2 regions of the Bradyrhizobium sp. UFLA01-814 genome follow, and region 1 is predicted to be linked to the other one. Evidence: riboswitches for the same ligand, from Rfam matches in the RefSeq annotation. Region 1 holds a riboswitch; the other holds the start of a gene.
The links. A riboswitch is a leader RNA that binds a small molecule or an ion and turns the genes downstream of it on or off. The one in region 1 is predicted to bind ZMP and ZTP.
Positions count from the first base shown of each region.

Region 1 (9,176 bases):
TCAGCTGCAAGCGGAAATGTGACCCCGACACCCTTTGGGGCCGAGAGCCAACGCTGGGGGGCGTCCACCGGGCCCGCATTCGATTCGGGCCGGCCGACGTCATGATGGTACGGTCCTGGCGCGGTCCGCAAGCTTCTCAGTCTGCATGGCAGCATGGCACGGCCGGCCGCAGCCGGTTGGAACATAGTCATCGGTGTGCGGTTCACCGGCTGTCCTCTGATTCATTGCCCCAGAGGCACACACGACCTCCTGCGGCCCCAGCCGTCACGCTGGGGCCGTAAATCATTGGAGGTGCACGCGGACTGCTGTTGGTCGCGGGGTGAGTGAACGATCTCCGAGAACCACAATCGATTTGCGCGGGCGCGCCCACAAATGACGTAGCCTATACAGGCCAGATCGCGGTCAGAGCTTCGCGAGCCTCGCCGCGCCCGCCGCGATTGCTTCGTTGAAGCTGGTGTCCCAGAATTTTCCAACCTCCGCGCGCGCGTCGAGCACGCCGAGCTTGAGGAAGGTGTCGGCGACCTTCTGGTGCGTCTCCGGCACGTCAGGCGTCACCCCGGCGAGCGCGAAGTCGTCGCTGCGACGGGCGAACTGGTCGAGAATGTCCTGCAGCGGCAGATGCGTCTCCGCCACCTGCGCGGCCGCATACACCGGAAAATTCTTGTTGGCGAACGCATAAGCGCGCTGGATCCGCAGCAGCAGATCGCTCACGGCCGCGTGACGCAGCGGATCGTCGACGGCCTTCGGATTGGCGTAGATCGGGAAATTTCCCGAGAGATAGCCGGCGCCGGTCTTGAGCAGCCGCGCGCCCTGCTTGGCGATCGCGAGTTGCCCGTTATAGCCGTAGATCGCCCAGGCATCGAGCTTGCCGGAGGCGAACGCCGAATAGCCGTCGGACGGCGTCAGATTGATGGCCTCGATATCGCCAAACGCAAGGCCGGCTTCCTCGAGTTGCTTGGCGAGGAAATAATGCGCCGTGGTCGCGCGCACATAGCCGACGCGCTTTCCCTTGAGATCAGCGATCGAATGGATCGGCGCGTCTTTCGCCGCCACCGTGACCTGGATGTTGAGATCCTCATGGGTGACAGCGACGAAGCGCACCTTGGCATTCTGGCGCGCCGCGAACATCGCCGGAATCTCGCTGCCCGAACCGATGTCGAGCGCGTCGCCGTTCAAGGCCTCGATGTGGAGCACACCGTTGTTGAGCTCCTTCCACTCGATCCTGTACGGCGTCTTGTCCTCGCCCGCGGCCTGCAACAGCTGGCGCCAGCCGCCCTTGTAGTAGGCAACGCGCAATGTAACGCCGCTGAGATCGGTGCCGCCCCCCGCCCCGGTCTCCGCGCGCGCACCGCCGGTGATCAGACTTCCGGCAAGCACGCCGAGCGCAGAACGTCGCGAAAGCGAAAATGGCGTAGTCACCGGCTTGAGCTCCTGAACAACAGTCACAACTGCTGCGAGCTTAAGAGAAAACCGCCCGATGTATATGAGACGCTATTTCGTTTTTCGCCATGCGCGCGAAAAGCCGTTCCATGGATTGATGGCTGGACGCGGCGATCTGTTTTCCGCCGCCCTGTCGGCCAATTGTAGCCCGGATGAGCGAGCGCGATATCCGGGGTCACGCCATCGATTCAAGCTGGACCTTACCCGCATGTCGCTTTGCTCATTCGGGCTACTTTCTGCTACTTCGCAACCTCGTACACATCGGGATCGAAGCTCGAGCTCGGATTGGCGAAGGCGTGGCGCAGCGCCGGCGACATCGGCACGTTGTAATTGATGCCTTTCGGCGGGGTCGGCGCTTCCAGCCACTTCCTGTACATGACCTCGATCTCGGGGCTCTTGTAGAGCTCCGCCGTGGCGCGGTCGGCGAGCGTCTTGAACGGGATGTCCTCTCTGCGCAGCATGATTCCGAACGGCTCTGCCTTCGAGAACGCCTCCTCGCTGATCATGTAGAGCGAAGGCTGTTTCGATCGCGCGATCGCGACGGCGAGCTGGACGTCGTCGAGCGCGTAGGCCTGGGCGCGATCGGTCTCCAGCATCAGGAACGCCTCGGCCTGGTCCTTGGCCGGGAGGACGTTGATGCCGAGCTTGCGTTCGGTGTTGACCTTGATGAGCTGCGTGAGGTTCACCGAGCCCGCAACAGCGGTGACGGACTTCCCCTTGAGATCGTCGATCGTGTTGATCTCAGCGGATTTCTTGGCGGCAAAGCGTGTCGCGCTGAGGAAGTGCGTGTTGGTGAAGGTCACCTGCTTCTGGCGGTCGGCGCTGTTGGTGGTCGCCGAGCAATGCAGATCGATCGTGCCGTTGACCATCAACGGAATGCGGTTCGACGAGGTCACCGGGAGGTAGTCGACGGCGATGTCAGATACGCCGAGCTCCTTCTTCACGGCATCGACGATCTTCAGGCAGATGTCGAGCGCAAAGCCGATCGGCCGCTGATTGTCGTCGAGATAGCTGAAGGGAACGGAAGCCTCCTGAAAGCCGAGCGTGACCTTCTTCGTTTCCTTGATCTTCTGCAGCGTGCCCGACAGCTCCTCCGCCGCCGCGGGGCTTGCGGCGAGCGTGAGAGCGAAGAAGATGGCGGGCAAACGCATCGGCGGCTCCTGTGCGGTGATCAGACGGCGGTGATAGCGCACACATGAGCCCGGAGCCAGATGACGGTGTGTCTAGCAGCTATCGCACTTTGCTATGGTCCGCCTGCCAAGGTTGCAGCCGCGGCCGCGACGCATCCCTAGCGCTGCGCCCCGCCCTCGAGCAGGCGGTCGCCGACCAGGCGGACCGCGCCACGGGTCCAGGAATAATCGGCGCCCATCCGCAGGCCGCTGTCGCCGCGTGAGACGACCGCGCCGCTGCGGGCGTCGCGCAGCTGGAAGCCGACCGTGTATTCGGTCCGGCTGACCCGCCTGATCACGCCGATCAGCGATTGATCGGCGCCGAGCTGCTGCGCAATCGCGGCCTCGCAGCCGTCGCAGTCGCGCAGCGCATGTGCCTTGACGGGCTCCGCGGTCGCGCCGCCGGTATCGACCAGGCGGTAGCGGCCCGACTGCGCAAGCCGGTCACGCACGCCCTTCGTGACATCGGCGAGATAGGCTGCATCGGAGCCGGCAAGACCGGCCGCGGTTGCCGCCGAAGTATCCTCGAGCTCGAATTCGAACACCGCAAGCCCGATCGGCGCCGCAGCGGCGGTCGGCGGCAGCGCGGCTGCAAGGGCGCGGCGCACCTCGCGCGACACGAACATCGCCGCGTGGTCCCATGCCTCGTCAGTGTCGCCGCGAAACGTGTAGAGCTTCTCGTAGAGCACCTGGCTCGCGCTGACGTCGATGACCGCCACCTTGGCCCACTGGATCAGCGTGCTCATCTTCTGCACGCCGCCGATAACCTTGATCCGGGCCTCGCCCGCAGGCGCCGTCGATGGCACCAGGCGATAGTGCGGCTCCGCGGCGACATCGGCGCGCAGCGTCCGCATCAACGCATCCAGCCGCCTCTGGTGCACGGCAGTCTGGTCGATCACCTCGCCCGAGGTGTCGACGTAGCTGAAATCATCAATGCTGACGCCGAGCTGAGATGCCGGCACCGTGCCGGTTTCGGCGCGCAGCGGACAAGGTCCGGCCAGAAGGCCGGTCAACGCGAGGGCGAGCAAGACAAGACGGGATTGACGCATGGTCTGGGCCTTTCGGGTGCTAGGCGGGCGGGTCGGTCGCATCCTGGGCCAACTGGCCGCCGCGCGCAGCGGAGTGCCTCCCGCCCGGTGCCGGGAAAATTTCACGACGACGGTCCGCGCCGAAAGAACGCCTATGGCAGCGCTTCTCGGCGCCTCCGTTCTGCCGTTTAATGTGCATGACGGCCCTGCCCGCGATCGCGCACCGAGGCTCGTCTGCGATCTTGAGGATACGCCAATGTGGAATTGGTCCGGAAGCGATCTGAAACTGCGGCTGACGTTGCGCGTGGCGATCGTCTCGACGCTCTGCTTTGCCGTCATCTCCGGCTATTTCCTGATCGAGGCCGACCGCTCGGTGCGCGGGCGGATCGCGGCCGTTGCCGATGTCGCCGCCAAGACGCTGGAGCTGCAGCAGAGCAAGATCCAGTGGCTGAACAATGCGCGTTCCGACTTTCCCGATCTCGACAGCGTTGCCGCTACGGTCATGACGCCGGGATTGTGCATCGCCTTTCGCAGCAATAGCGGCGAGATCAGCCAACGCTTCTGCGGCGGCGCGCAGACTGACACGGCCGCGCCGCCGCTGGCCTTCGCGGCGCTCTATCGCCGCCTGTTCGATCCCGGCCGCGAGGCGGTGCGGCAGGTGGTTTCGCGCGGCAACGCCATCGGCGAAGCGGTGGCCTGGATCGATCCGGCGGTGCCGACCGCCGAGGCCTGGCACGATGCCGGCCGGCTGATGGCGGTGTTCATGATCGCGCTGCCGCTGCTCTGCGCCCTGGTCTATGCGGCGCTGGCGCGCGCGCTGCGTCCGACGCGGCAGATCCGCGACGGGCTCGAGCGGATCGCCGCAGGCGACCTCGCCGCGCGCCTGCCGGCGTTCGATCTCGCCGAACTGTCGGCGATCGGCGACGTCTTCAACCAGCTCGCCGAGCGCCTCGCCGCCGCACTCTCCGACCGCAACGCGCTGACGCAAAAACTGATCCTGGTGCAGGACGAGGAGCGCCGGCACCTCGCGCGCGAGCTGCATGACGAGTTCGGGCAGTCGCTGGCCGCCATCCGTGCGCTCGCCGCCTCGGCGCGCCAGACCGCGGCGGCGGATTGCCCGCCTTTGCTCGCCGAATGCGACGGCATCGCGCGGACCGCGACCGACATGATGGAGACGTTGCGCGGCGCCCTCTTCCGGCTCCGCCCGCCCGATGTCGACGAACTCGGACTTGCGGCCAGCCTCGAGGGTCTGGTCGCCGGCTGGAACGGCCGCAGCCGGGGGCAGCCGCGGTTCGAGATCATCATATCGGGATCGTTCGAGCGCCTTGCGGCCTCCGTCAGCGCCAATCTCTACCGCATCGTGCAGGAGGCGCTCACCAACGCCGCCAAGCACGCCGGCGCGACGCGCGTGATGCTGCGGCTTGAGATGCGCGAGGCGCCGCCCGGCGGCGGCAGCGCGATCGCGCTCGCGATCGACGATGACGGCCAGCCCGGCGATCCACAAGGCGATCCCCAGCTCAAGTCCGGCCTCGGCCTGCTCGGCATGCGCGAACGGGTCGCTGCGCTGGGCGGGCGGCTCAGCTTCGAGACCGGACAGCCCAGCGGCTCCTCGCTCCGCGTCATCGTTCCCGTCGCGGCCAGCCGAGAGGCCGCACCGGTGGAGCGCGCGGCATGAGCCAAGCCGCGCGAACTATCATGCTGGTCGACGACCACGCCGTCGTCCGGGAGGGCTACCGGGCGATGCTGCAGAAGCAGCCGGGCCTCTGCGTCGTCGCCGAAGCCTCCGACGGCGTCGAGGCCTACCGCCTCTACAAGGAGACCGGGCCCGACCTCGTCATCATGGACCTGTCGATGCCCGGCATCGGCGGCATCGAGGCCATCCGCCGCCTCCGGCAGTGGGACAGGCGCGCAAAAATCCTGGTGTTCACCATGCACCAGAACGCGGCCTTTGCCGTGCAGGCGATCCGCGCCGGCGCGAGCGGCTATGTCACCAAGACCAGCCCGCCGGAGACGCTGGTGCACGCCGTGATGGATGCGCTGTCGGGCAAGATCGCGATCAGCCCGGATATCGACCACGAGCTCGCGCTCAGCCACCTTGCCGGCGAGAGGAAGGCTGCCGACCTCCTGACCGCGCGGGAATTCGAGGTGCTGCGGATGCTGCTCGCGGAGAACGCCACCGAGGAGATCGCCGAGGCGCTGCACCTCAGCCCGAAGACGGTCGCGAACCTGCATTCCCTGATCAAGGACAAGCTCGGGGTCGGCACGGATATCGAGCTGGTCCGCCTCGCGTTGCGGCAGGGTATCCTGACGCAGACCGACCTCGGCGAACGCTGAGCCTCCGTGGCGGCGCCAGCGAGGCCGCGTACCGGTAAATCGAGCCGCATTTGCCTCCGGGCAAACCGAACATCGAGCCGCATCGTCGAATGGCCGAGTCCCGAGAAAGTCGCGTACCAGGCGTAACAGGAGAGCCTCGATACTGGCGCGCCTGGGACCATAGTCCAGAGACTGGACTACCTTGGTGGCCCTCGTGATGCTAAAGTTCTCGTCATGAAAGGCTATGGATCATTTTGCCCCGTAGCCAAAGCTGCGGAAATTCTCACGGAGCGGTGGACCCCGCTCTTGCTCCGCGAACTGCTGCTGGGGTCCCGCCACTTCAACCAGCTTCGCCGCGGCATTCCACAGATGTCGCCGACCCTCCTCTCCAAGCGCCTGCAAACTCTAGAAGAGGCCGGGCTAGTCTCACGCCAACCAGGCGACAACGGGCATTGGGAGTACCATCCAACCCAGGCGGCCAGGGAAGCCAGGCCAATTATCGATGCAATGGGCTATTGGGGCCACAAATGGGCTCGCAGCCAGCTCACACCGAACGAACTCCACGCGGGCCGGCTCATGTGGAATATGCGCCGTTCGTTCGATCTAAGGCACATTCCATGCGACTTCGTGCTGTACATTGAGATTGCGGACGCTCGGCCGAAGCGCTGGTGGTTTGTTGTGAAGAAGGAGGAAGCCGATCTCTGCTGGGATGACCCCGGCTTCAAGGTCGATATCAGCCTCTATGCGAGTCTGCTGACGCTTGTGCAGATTTTCGTAGACGAGATGCCGCTGCTACGGGCGCGTGAGCTCGGCAAAATCGAGATCGACGGTCCTAAGCATCTTGTGAACAGCATGCGGGCTTGGTTTCCACGTAGCAAATATGCCAGTGAGGCGTCTGCGGCCGCAGGGCAAGTCTTAGCTAGCTGAAAGACACCTCTCCAGTCCACTTTTTGGACTAGTGACCCTGCTTCCCCCAGCTGTAGCGTTTGCGAATGCGCTCATGCGCTGAGCATCTCAGCTAAAGGAGGCAAGGATGAGCCGCCCTTCTCTTCTTTCATACGCCCTGCTTTTGATCTTCACTTGTGCTTGCGTTGGTCATGCAGCAGCAGACCCACTTGCCGACGAACTTTCCTCTGTGGCTGCCAAGTGGGATGCCGCCATCAACAACGCAGACTTCGATGCCCTGCTTCCATTGTATACCGCTGACGGCAGATTGATGCCGCCCGGTGCGCAGCCGGTCACCGGCCCTTTGGCAATCCGTAGTTTCTTTGCCGGGCGGGGAAGAAGCGTCAGAGAGCACAAGGTTGAGCTGGTCGATGTGTTGTCCATGGGAAACTACGCCTACACCACCTCGCATTTCACGGCCACGCTAGTGGTAAATGAGAAGGCGGCGCCAATTTCTGGCAGCACCGTGAGACTGCTTGAACGCCAACCCGACGGGCAGTGGAAGATAAAGTCCCACATTTTCGTCAAGGAATAGATTCGCGGGTGCTACTGCTACGCAGTCAGCCTCCCGGCGACGCCAGCTATGGAACCCTGCCAGCTATGGAACCCTTGCGGGACCGCCGAGGATTGAATAGCCTGCTGCTCGCCATGAGCTGCAGGCTCATTCGCCCCTCGCGCGACTGGCGAGCTTACGTGGAATTGACCACGGTGAAGCGCGAAGGGTTCCAACGCCGTTCGCCTGGGCAACCCGTTCAGCTGATGATCCAGCGTCTTAGGGAGCCCGGACCATGCCGTCATTCCGCAATGAACTCCACCTCAACGATTCGGAAGTTGCCCTTGCGCTCGAGGGCGAAGAGCGCCGCCAGCAAGACGGCGTCGAGCTGATTCCGTCGGAGAACTACACATATCCCGAGGTTCTTGAGCTGCTTGGATCGGTGTTCACCAACAAGTATTCCGAGGGCTATCCGGGACGCCGCTATTACGGCGGCCAGGAATTTACGGACCAGATAGAGAACCTTGCCCGACAGCGAGCGTGTGCGCTGTTCCGCACCGAACATGCCAACGTTCAGCCTCTGTCCGGGTCGCCAATGAACCAGGCCGTGTATCTCGGCCTGCTGCAGCCCGGCGATACGATATTGGCGATGGACCTGTCACACGGCGGCCATCTCACCCACGGCGCGCCCGTGTCGCACATGGGGCGGCTCTTCAACTTCGCCCGTTACAAGACGCAGCCGTCAAACGGCGGCGCCATCGATTTCGATGAGCTCCGCGCCATGGCCCGGCACGTCCGTCCGAAGCTGGTGCTGTGCGGCTACAGCTCCTATCCGCGCGATCTGGATTATGCGTCCTTCAAGAGCATCGCCGATGAGGTGGGTGCACTGACCATGGCCGACGTCAGCCATTACGGCGGCCTGATCGCCGGCAACGCCTTGCGCAATCCGCTCGATGCGGGTTTCGACGTGATGACGACGACATCGCACAAAACGCTTCGCGGGCCGCGTGGCGGCATCGTTCTTTGTCGCCGGGAGTTCGCCGGCAAGATTGACGCGTCGGTGTTCCCGGGATTGCAGGGCGGTCCGCACATGAACGTTGTGGCCGGAACCGCGGTCACGCTGAAGAAGGCATCGACGTCCGATTTTCAGGCCTATGCAAGGCTGGTCATGCGCAACGCGAAGGTCCTGGCCGAAGCGTTGATGGAACGCGGCATGACGTTGATCACCGGCGGAACCGACAATCACATGATGGTCGTGGATACGGTGGCCAGCGTCGGCCTGGACGGCGGCGCGGCCGAGAACATCCTCGACGCCGTCGGGGTCACCGCAAACAAGCAGATCATTCCCGACGATCCGCGTCCGCCGCTCAGGCCGAGCGGCATTCGCCTCGGGACGCCGGCGGCGACCACGCGCGGCATGGGCGAGCCCGAAATGCGCCTCATCGCCGAACTCATTGCGGAATCCCTCCGGTCGAGGGGAGATGCAGTGGTCGTCAAGCGACTGAGGTCAAACAGCGTCGAGATGTGCCGCGCTTTCCCCGTTCCGGGGATCGCGCCGCCCTCATAGCAGCCGAGCCGCGTTCCTGTTCCGCATTCGTCGCTCACTCGGCCGGGTGTGCGGCCTGCATGGGCACGTCGTGAAGGTTCCCCGGGAAAGACCGGAACGGAAATCGATGCTGTTCGTTGGACCGCATGATCTCGAAGACGGAGCGTCCAACGCCGTGACCCGGAAAACCCTACAAGCACGCTCGGAGCAGGCGCTCGTCGTCATCATTCTCAGCACCGGTG
Region 1 is NZ_JAQOSR010000092.1:625-9,800, reverse strand. Features, by position in the region: gene PMN64_RS25515 (ABC transporter substrate-binding protein) at 403-1,419, opposite strand; gene PMN64_RS25510 (amino acid ABC transporter substrate-binding protein) at 1,680-2,591, opposite strand; gene PMN64_RS25505 (DUF2380 domain-containing protein) at 2,729-3,658, opposite strand; gene PMN64_RS25500 (sensor histidine kinase) at 3,894-5,312, shown strand; gene PMN64_RS25495 (response regulator) at 5,309-5,971, shown strand; gene PMN64_RS25490 (winged helix-turn-helix transcriptional regulator) at 6,185-6,877, shown strand; gene PMN64_RS25485 (YybH family protein) at 6,984-7,430, shown strand; ZMP/ZTP riboswitch at 7,562-7,647, shown strand; gene glyA (serine hydroxymethyltransferase) at 7,684-8,955, shown strand; gene PMN64_RS25475 (hypothetical protein) at 9,062-9,176, shown strand, end outside.

Region 2 (9,176 bases), on a different contig from region 1:
ACTGAACACGCAGCTGCGCTGGGATCCGGTCAGGGACTTCGTGCCGGTCGGGCAGATCTGCCTCGCCCCGAACTTCTTCATCGTGCCGACCTCGTTGCCGGTGAAGACCGTCGCCGATTATGTCGCGCTGGCCAAGGCCAAGCCGGGCACGCTGAACTACAGCCATCCCGGTAAGGGCTCGACCGGCCATCTCGGCTTCGAGCTGTTCAAGCGGCTCGCCGGGATCGACGTCACCGCGATCGGCTATCGCGGCTATCCGCAGATGGTGCCCGATATCGCGAGCGGCCTGATCACCTCGAGCTTCCTGTCGGCCAACCAGGCGCTGGCCCAGGTGCAATCCGGCAGCATCAGAATCATCGGCGCGATCAGCGACGGCCGCTCGAAATACTTTCCCGACGTGCCGACCATGGCCGAGCAGGGCTTTGCCGAGGCGCAGGTGACGCCGTGGTTCGGCTTCGTGGTGCCGGCGGGCACGCCGCAGCCGGTGGTCGAACGCATCAGCGCGGCGCTGGAAACCGCGCTGGCCTCCGCCGAGGTGCGGAAGAAGCTGGATGTCGCCGGTTGCGACGCCCGGAGCGCGCCGCTGAAGCAGTTCGCCGACATCATCAAGGCGGACGTTGCGCTGTGGGCCAGGGTGGTCAAGGAGGCTGGCATCCCGCCGGACTGAGCCTGCCACTGGCCCGTGCCGGAAGCGGTCAGCTGCGGGGAGGGGTGATACAGGTCACACCGGCCGGCCTGGCCCTTCAGCATGTTTCCCCAAAGCCCGTAATTTCCCGTATATTGCGGCCCATTGGACCCCGGCCTTGATGACATGACCGCTGAATTGCCGCCGAATTCGCAAGCGCCGCGTGCGTTCTCCCTCTCCATTGGCCAGCTCACGTTCGGCAGCTTCCTGCTGGTCCTGGCTGTGATCATCATCACATCCACCGCCAGCGTGATCGCGATCCGCCACATCGATACGACCTTCGCCGAGCTGCAGCGGCTGCAGAGCGTCGGCGACATCGCCGAGGATATCGACCGCCGCATGAACGAGCTGCGGCTCGCGGCGCGCGATTTTGTCACCGAGCCGGGCAGCCAGTCGGTCCAGGTCGCGGAGGCGGCCCAGTCGCTGAGCGAGATCCTGAAAAAGACCCGCATCAAGCTGGCGCCCGAGCAGCAGGACATGATCGACGGCGTCACCCAGCGTCTGGCGACCTATCGCAACGGCATCGAGCGCATCTCGGCGCTGCTCAGTCGCCGCGCCGAGCTGGTCGCCGGGCTGCCGCCGCTGCGCGACGCCTTCGACAAGGCGGTCGCCGCGAGCAACGATGCGGCGCTGGCCAATGCGCTGTCGCAATCCCAGAGCCGGATTGCCACCGCGCTGCTGGCGCACAACACGTCCGCCGCCGAGCAGGCCGCGCAGAGCATGCGGGCGATGACCATCTCAGATCCCGCGCTGCGCGGCGCCGTCGACAATTATGCCGAGGCGATCATCGCGGTCTCGGTGCGCGAGGGCCAGATCGCCGACATCGACAAGGAGGTGCTCGGCGCCGAAGGCCGGCTGATCCAGAAGGTCACCGAGCTGCTCCGCGAGCTCAGCTCTCGCCGCGGCCACGTGCTGTCGCGCGATTTTGCCCGGACGCTGGCTGAAGCAAAATGGCAGAGCATCGTGCTCGGCACGGCGGGCGTGCTGATCGGCCTGTTCGCGTCGGTGCTGGTGGTTCGCCGCACCGTCCGCCCGCTCGCCAGGATCGCGGGCTCGATCCGCAAGGTCGCGGGCGGCGAGAAGAGCGCGTTCATTCCCGGCGCCGACCTCGACAACGAGATCGGCGACATCGCACGCGCTGCCGAAGTGTTCCGCCAGACCCTGGTCGACGCCGACAGCGCGCGCGAGGCGGCGCTGCGTGCGCTCGCCGAGCAGCGGCTCGCCGAGGAGAGCTACCACAAGCTGTTCGAGGCGTCGGTCGAGGGCATCTACGTCACGACGCCGGGCGGCGCGCTGCTCAACGCCAATCCGGCGCTGGCGCGGATGATGGGCTATGGCACGCCGCAAGACCTGATCAAGGGCATCGACGACATCGCCACCACCGTCTATGTCGATCCGGCGGCGCGCGAGCAGTACCAGCAGCTGATGCAGCGCGATGGCATGGTGCGCGACTACGAGTATCAGGTGCGCGCGAGCGACGGCACGGTGCTGTGGCTGTCCGATTCGGCAACCGTCGTCCGCAACGACGAGGGCGAGGTGGTCCGCTACGAGGGCACGGTGCGCGACATCACCGACCAGAAGCGCGCCGAAGACGCGATCGCCGAAGGCCGGCGGCTGCTGCAGATGGTCATCGACACGGTGCCCGCCGTCATCAACGTCAAGGACCGCGACCTGCGCTACGTGCTGATGAACCGCTACATGGCGGGGATCTTCGGCATCGAGCCGCAGGACGCGATCGGCCAGACCACCGGCGATTTGATGTCGCGCTACGGCGCGGCCAAGACCGATGAGAACGACAAGCGCGTCCTGTCGGCTCGCCGCGAGCTCGGCTTCTATGAAGAGGAGTACAAGGACGTCGCCGGCAACATGCGGCAGTGGCTGGTCAACAAGCTGCCGATCCTCGACGCGCAGGGCGACATCGAGAACATCGTCACGGTCGCGCTCGACATCGGCGAGCGCAAGCGCTCCGAGCAGGAGATGCGCAAGGCGCGGGATTCCGCAGAGGCCGCGCTGCGCAATCTGCGGGAAACCCAGAATTCGCTGATCGAGGCCGAGAAGCTCGCCGCGCTCGGCCGCCTGGTGGCCGGCGTCGCCCATGAGGTCAACAACCCCGTCGGGATCAGCCTGACGGTGGCGTCCGCGCTGGAGCGCAAGACCGCGAATTTCGCCACCCAGGTCGAGCGCGGCGACCTGCGCCGCTCCAGCCTGAACGACTTCCTGAACACCGCGCGCGATGCCTCCTCGCAACTCGTCGCCAATCTCAACCGCGCCGCAGAGCTGATCCAGTCGTTCAAGCAGGTCGCCGCCGACCGCAACTATTCCGACCAGCGCACCTTCGACCTCGGCGATCTCACCGAGCAGGTGGTGATGAGCTTGCGGCCCGGCCTGCGCAAGCACAACCTGACGCTCAACATCGATTGCGAGCCGAACCTGATCATGAACTCCTATCCGGGGCCGTATGGCCAGGTGCTGACCAATCTGTTCCTCAACGCGGTCGCGCATGCGTTCCCGGACGGTAAGGCCGGCGAGGTCGAGATCCAGGTCCACGCCGCCGGAGGCGACAATGTCGAGGTGATCTTCGCCGACAATGGCTGCGGCATGAGCCTCGACGTGCGCCGCCGCGCCTTCGATCCGTTCTTCACGACGCGGCGCGATCAGGGCGGCACCGGGCTCGGCCTGCACATCGTCTACAGCATCGTCACCACGCGGCTCGGCGGCCGGCTCTCGCTGGATTCCGCACCGGGCAACGGCACCCGCATCCAGATGATCCTGCCGCGCGTCGCGCCGCTGGAGCAGGCCGCGGAGTAGGGCGGCGACGGCAAGCCGCGCGCTTGCTCCAGCTCCGTCATCCCCGCGCAAATGCTTCGCCGTTGTCGCTGGAGGCGCGAGCAGAGCGAGCCTCGAAGGATGAACGGCCTGCCGCTGGCCGTCGACCCTTCGAGACGCGCGCAAGGGCGCGCTCCTCAGGGTGACGGGTTGGATAGATGCGCGGTTTCGCATCGCGGCGTCATTGCGAGGAGCGAAGTGACGAAGCAATCCACCGCTCTGCTTGCGGCACCATGGATTGCTTCGCTTCGCTCGATGGACTGGCCGAAGCGCTATCCCCGTCATCCTGAGGAGCGGCGAAGCCGCGTCTCGAAGGATGCGCGGCCCGGCTCGTGGCCGTCGATCCTTCGAGGCTCGCCCAGCGGCGCGATTGCGCCGCAAGGCTCGCGCCTCCAGCGACAAAGGCGAAGCCTTTGCACGGGGATGACGGGTCTGATGGTTTCACACCGCTAATTGATATCCGCGAGCTTGTGCAGTGTGGCGCCGAAGATCAGGCTCGCTTTGCCGACCAGTGCGGTCCCACTCATGGTGCCGCGGGTGTCGGTGAAGGTGCCGGAGACGCCGATGCCGACGGGCGCAGGCCCGCCGAAGAGCGGGTTGTCGGTGTCACGCGGCGTCGTGTGGCGTTGCACAAGGACCTCGCCCTTGAAGGCATCGCCCTTCACCGTGTAGCTGCCGGTGTAGTAGAGATAGGCGTCGCCGCCCAGAATCTGGCCGTCGCGGAAGAGAATGACGCCGCTGCCCTTACCGACGCGACCGTCCAGCAGGGTGACGTGAATTGAGTAAAGTCCGTTCTTCATGACGTCCCGATTGCTGGCCGCCGCGCCCACGGCAAGCCAGTTGGTTTTTTATGCCAAAGCGAGCAACCTCGTGCAATGCGGCAGGTTGATTCCCGGGTGTCCCGCGTTCGGGTGACACCCTCGGTTCCTGCCAGGCAGTGTGACGGCGCGATGACAGCGGACCGTACGCGCGAATCAAAGTGGCCCGCGAAATGCATAGCTCTGGTTGCACTGGCCGGTGAGTGCTGGAGCAAACACATGTCTGACTGGATTGAATCCGGTGGCCATTGGGCACGCCCTCGCAGGCTCAATGGAACTTCGGCCCGTCATGCGGGCCACGTCATCGTATTCCTCGGGTTGATAACGCTGGTGCTGGTCGCGGCCGTGCGAATCGCGCAGGCGCGCGATCCCGACGGCCGCTACGCCAATTCGCCGCTGAAGGAATGGTTCGACGGCCTGCGCAGCGGCAAAGGGCCGTGCTGTTCGGATGCCGACGGCACAGCAGTCAGCGATGTCGACTGGGAATCCAAGGACGGGCACTATCGTGTCCGCCTCGACGGGGCGTGGATCGATGTCCCCGACGAGGCCGTGGTCACCGAGCCCAACCGGGTCGGTCGCGCCATGGTCTGGCCGATTCCGAGCTACATGGGCGTGACGATCCGCTGCTTCATGCCGGGCAGCATGACCTAGCGCCGCACGCGTGGCTCACACGTATTTCTGGTCGCGCTCGAGCAATTCGATCGAGATGCCCTGCGGGCCGCGGATGAAGCAGATCCGCACGCCGGGACGGATCGTGGTCGGCTCCTTGGTGAATTCGACGCCCTTGGCCTTGATCTCGGCCGCGACCGCGTCGATGTCCTTCACCGTGAGCCCGAAGTGATCGAGCCCCTGATAGGGCGTTACCGGCGCAGCGTTGACGCCGTCGCCCTGGGTCACCTCCGCAATGAAAACCTTGGCGCCGCCGAGCTGGACGTCGATGCGGCCGGGGCCGCGGATGATCTCGCCGCCGAGAATGTCGCGCAGCCAGGTCGCGGTGGCCTCGGGATCGGGACTGCGCAGGTGGACGTGGTCCCAGGTGACGACAGGCATTGCGATCTCCTTGTTGTTCTCGCGCCGCTTCGGCGCGCGGCGCTCGCTCTCGGGCGGCGCGAACTTAGCGAGCGGCCGGCCATGAGGCCATCCCTCCGTGCTGCCGGCCGCAAGATTGTCGTCCCGGAATGAAACCATTGCGGCCGTCAGCGATTGTCTCGCGTGGCCGCTCGACCTGCGGCCGCCCCGGAAGCCGCGCGGTGCGGCTTCCTCTCTGTGTGGGGGCGGCCCGATCAGGCCGCCAGGGTGAGGGCACGACGATGCGGATCGGCTTGGCGTCGTTTCGAAGGTTGGCCGCCGGACGTCTCGGTGAGGGCGGCTTCTACGCCGGTCTGCTGCTGCCGCTGATTGCGCTCGGTGGGATCGCCGCCTGGTTCATGCTCCCCGAGCCGAGCGACGCCGGAGACCAGGATGTCTGGCCGGTGTCGTCCAGCATCGTCCGCACCGCGCAGAACGCCTCTACCGGCGCGCAACCCGCCCAAATCACAAATCAGGCCGCGCGGGATGCGCTGGCCGCACCGGCGGACGAGCCGACCACCGTCGGCGTGGCCACCGCCTCACAGGGGGCAGGGGAGGCCAGGCCGTCCGGGCCTGGCGCCGAAAGGTCGCCGCTGGACAAGCTGCGGATCGCCTCGCAATCGTGGCGGCGCGGCGGGCTGGGTTCGAAGGCGCTCGTCACCCTGACGCTGCGCAATGCAAATGATTTCGCCGTCAAGGATATCGAGATCGCCTGCGCCTTCATCCGTCGGGACGGTCGGCCGCTGACCGAGCGCAAGCGGCTGATCTCCGACACGATCGCGATGAAAAGCCGCAAGACCTATTCGCGGATGTTGGTCGGGTTCGTCAATGTGAACGCAAACAAGGCGAAATGTTCGGTCGTGACGGCGAGCCGCCTTTAATTCCCGGCATCCCGAAAAAGTGACCGCGAATTGACTTGCCGGGTGAACCGTAACGGCCGGACAGGAACTAACTGATAAACCAGCCGTTAGCGAACGACCCGGGAGCGCGGACCGCGTCCGGGTGATCATGCGCAGACGATGAGATCGCCCGCGCGATGACTGATGTCGTCGCGCCGAGATGAACCGCGCCCGCTGCGCGGGGGGAGCTACCAAAATGCCTGTGGCGCGTTATTTCCTGTTCGTTGGTGGAGTGCTGCTCGCGCTGCTCTTCGTCGTCAATTCCATCGTGCCGCAGGAGGCCGTGGTCGCCGGTCAGAACCAGGGCCTGTCGTCGCCGGGCGTCGACAAGACCATGGTGCGCATCAAGTCGACCCAGAAATTGCCCGAGCGGGTGGTCTACGACACCAATTTGCCGACCATTGTTCCGGCGCAGGTCAACGCGGTCGCCGCGGCCGTCCCGTCGGCTTCGGGTGACGCGTCGGCGCAAGCCCGTGTCCGCAATACGTTCGCCCAGTTCATTCCGCCGGAGAAGGCTGACGCGCAGAAGGTCGCGGCCGAGGCAAAGCCGGCCGAGCAGCCGGCGCAGGCCCAGCCTCAGGCGCCGAAGAAGCGCAAGGTCGCGCGCTACCATGCCCATCCCCAGCAGCCGATGCGGCTGGCGCAGCCCGGCATGTATCAGCCCTACCGCGTCGCGCAGCAGCAGCGCATGGGCTTCTTCGGCGGCTTCGGCACCTGGTAAGAAAGGGCCGCCCGCAGCCGGCAATCAATGCGCCGCCGCAAACACTTGCGGCGGCTTTTTCATGTCCGCGATCAGGCGGGTGGCCGGATCCGGGACGGCGTCCGAGCGCTGCTCGCTACCTTTAGCGCGGCAGGCGCGGAATCTTGTCCGCGAAGCCGTTGTAGCAGGTCAGCCGCTCGTCCTCTTCCCTCACGAAGCGGCAATCGTTGACGCCCTTGGCCGGGGTAGCCTTCGGCTTCGGCTGCGGCTTGAAGATCTCGTCGTAGCAGATCAGCCGTTCCTTGGTGGCGTCGTCGATGTCCTGACAGGCCTGAAGCTTCTGGGCGACCGATTGCGGCTTGCCGGGCGCGGCAGGCTTCTCGCCCTTCTTGGCGGCCGACTTCTTGCCGACCTGGACCAGCGGCTTGTCGCCGACCATCGGCTGCGAGGTCGCCGCCGCCGGCTTGTCTGCGTCGGCGGGGGCCGGCGTGGTGCCTTGGGCAAGCGCGGCAGCCGGGCAGAAGAGCGCCAGCGCGAGGATGATATGTCTCATGTCGAAAATGTCCGAAATGGCGTGATGACCGGAAGGATGGCGCCGGGGATCGGAAAAGCCCGGCAAGCGCCGAGACTTAACGCAAGTCTTGCCCGAATCCTACCCCCAGAGGCGATCCGCCCGGCACCGATCCACCGGCAAAAGTGAGGGCAATTCGTCGCCGTTCGACCCGCGGAAGAGCGTGAATTGCCTTTGCCCGGCGGGGCGGCTATGACGACGCCATCTGCGCGACTGGCGCTTGGATGGACCACCATCGGGGAGCGCAGAGACTGAACGCCGCGCGCCTGGGCACCGCTTCGAAACGGAGGTGCCATGACGGCGAACATTCTCGATGGGCATGCGCATGCCCAAATTGTCATCGACAAGATTGCTGGCGAACTCGACCGGCTGCCCCGCGCACCGGGGCTTGCGGTCGTGCTGGTCGGCTGTGACCCGGCGAGCCAGATCTATGTGCAGAGCAAGGTCAGGATGGCGGAACGGCTCGGGCTGCGCGGCGAGGTCGCACGCCTGCCGGACGATGCCAGCGAGGCCGATCTGCTTGCCAGAGTAGAGGCGCTCAATGCACGCGACGATATCGACGGCATCCTCGTGCAGCTGCCGTTGCCCGTGCATATCGACGCCTTGCGCGTGATGGCGGCGGTCGATCCCGCCAAGGACGTCGACGGCCTGCACGCCCTGAACGCCGGCCGGCTGTTTCACGGCGACGATGCGCTGGTGCCGTGCACGCCGCTCGGCTGTCTCCGGCTGATCAAATCGACCCTGCCAGACCTCACCGGCGCCCATGCCGTGGTGATCGGCAGCTCCAACATCGTCGGCAAGCCGATGGCCGCGCTGCTGCTGCAGGAGCACGCGACCGTGACGCAGACCCATATCCACACCCGCGGCATCAGCAGGATCTGCCGCGAGGCCGACATCCTGGTGAGTGCGGTGGGCAAGGCCGGCCTCGTGCGCGGCGACTGGATCAAGCCGCAGGCCATCGTCATCGACGTCGGCACCACGCGCGTCGAGAGGCCGGGCGGCGGCTATGCGGTGTGCGGCGACGTCTCGTTCGACGAGGCGGTGCTGGTCGCCGGTGCGATCACGCCGGTGCCGCGCGGCGTCGGCCCGATGACGATCGCCTGCCTGATGGAGAACACGGTGAAGGCCGCAAAGGCGAGGGCGGCCCGGCTGCAATAGCGTGGGATGCCTGCGGCGATACGCGAGCGGCGGGTGTCGCTCGCGTATCGCGCGCGAAGTTCATGACGTCCGGGGTAATGGAAAGCCCGCACCATTGGTCTAGCATCGCGCGACAGATGGAGGCGCGCGATGTTGTATGCGGAAGATCTTACCGAGGGCCAGACGTTCAAGCTTGGCAGCTACACCATCGGTGAGGCCGAGATCCTGGAGTTCGCCGGGAAATATGATCCGGTGCCGATCCATACCGATCCCGTCGCGGCGGCAGTGGGCCCGTTCGGCGGCCTGATCGCAAGCGGCTTCAACACCATTGCGATCTATCAGCGGCTCGTCGTGGAGGCGATCTGGACCAAGGTGGCGGGGATCGTCGGGCGGAGCTTCGAGATTCGCCTGCCGAGCCCGGTTCGGCCCGGTGCCACGCTCACCGGCCAATCCCGGATCCAGAAGATCACCA
Region 2 is NZ_JAQOSR010000117.1:7,392-16,567, forward strand. Features, by position in the region: gene PMN64_RS29295 (Bug family tripartite tricarboxylate transporter substrate binding protein) at 1-667, shown strand, start outside; gene PMN64_RS29300 (PAS domain S-box protein) at 812-3,493, shown strand; gene PMN64_RS29305 (GrlR family regulatory protein) at 3,961-4,311, opposite strand; gene PMN64_RS29310 (hypothetical protein) at 4,549-4,980, shown strand; gene PMN64_RS29315 (VOC family protein) at 4,996-5,379, opposite strand; gene PMN64_RS29320 (hypothetical protein) at 5,580-6,278, shown strand; gene PMN64_RS29325 (hypothetical protein) at 6,493-7,017, shown strand; gene PMN64_RS29330 (hypothetical protein) at 7,139-7,549, opposite strand; ZMP/ZTP riboswitch at 7,767-7,846, shown strand; gene PMN64_RS29335 (bifunctional 5,10-methylenetetrahydrofolate dehydrogenase/5,10-methenyltetrahydrofolate cyclohydrolase) at 7,862-8,725, shown strand; gene PMN64_RS29340 (MaoC/PaaZ C-terminal domain-containing protein) at 8,855-9,176, shown strand, end outside.
Region 2: it holds a riboswitch for ZMP and ZTP, as region 1 does, so the genes downstream of both, PMN64_RS29335 (bifunctional 5,10-methylenetetrahydrofolate dehydrogenase/5,10-methenyltetrahydrofolate cyclohydrolase) here and glyA (serine hydroxymethyltransferase) in region 1, are expected to answer to the same signal.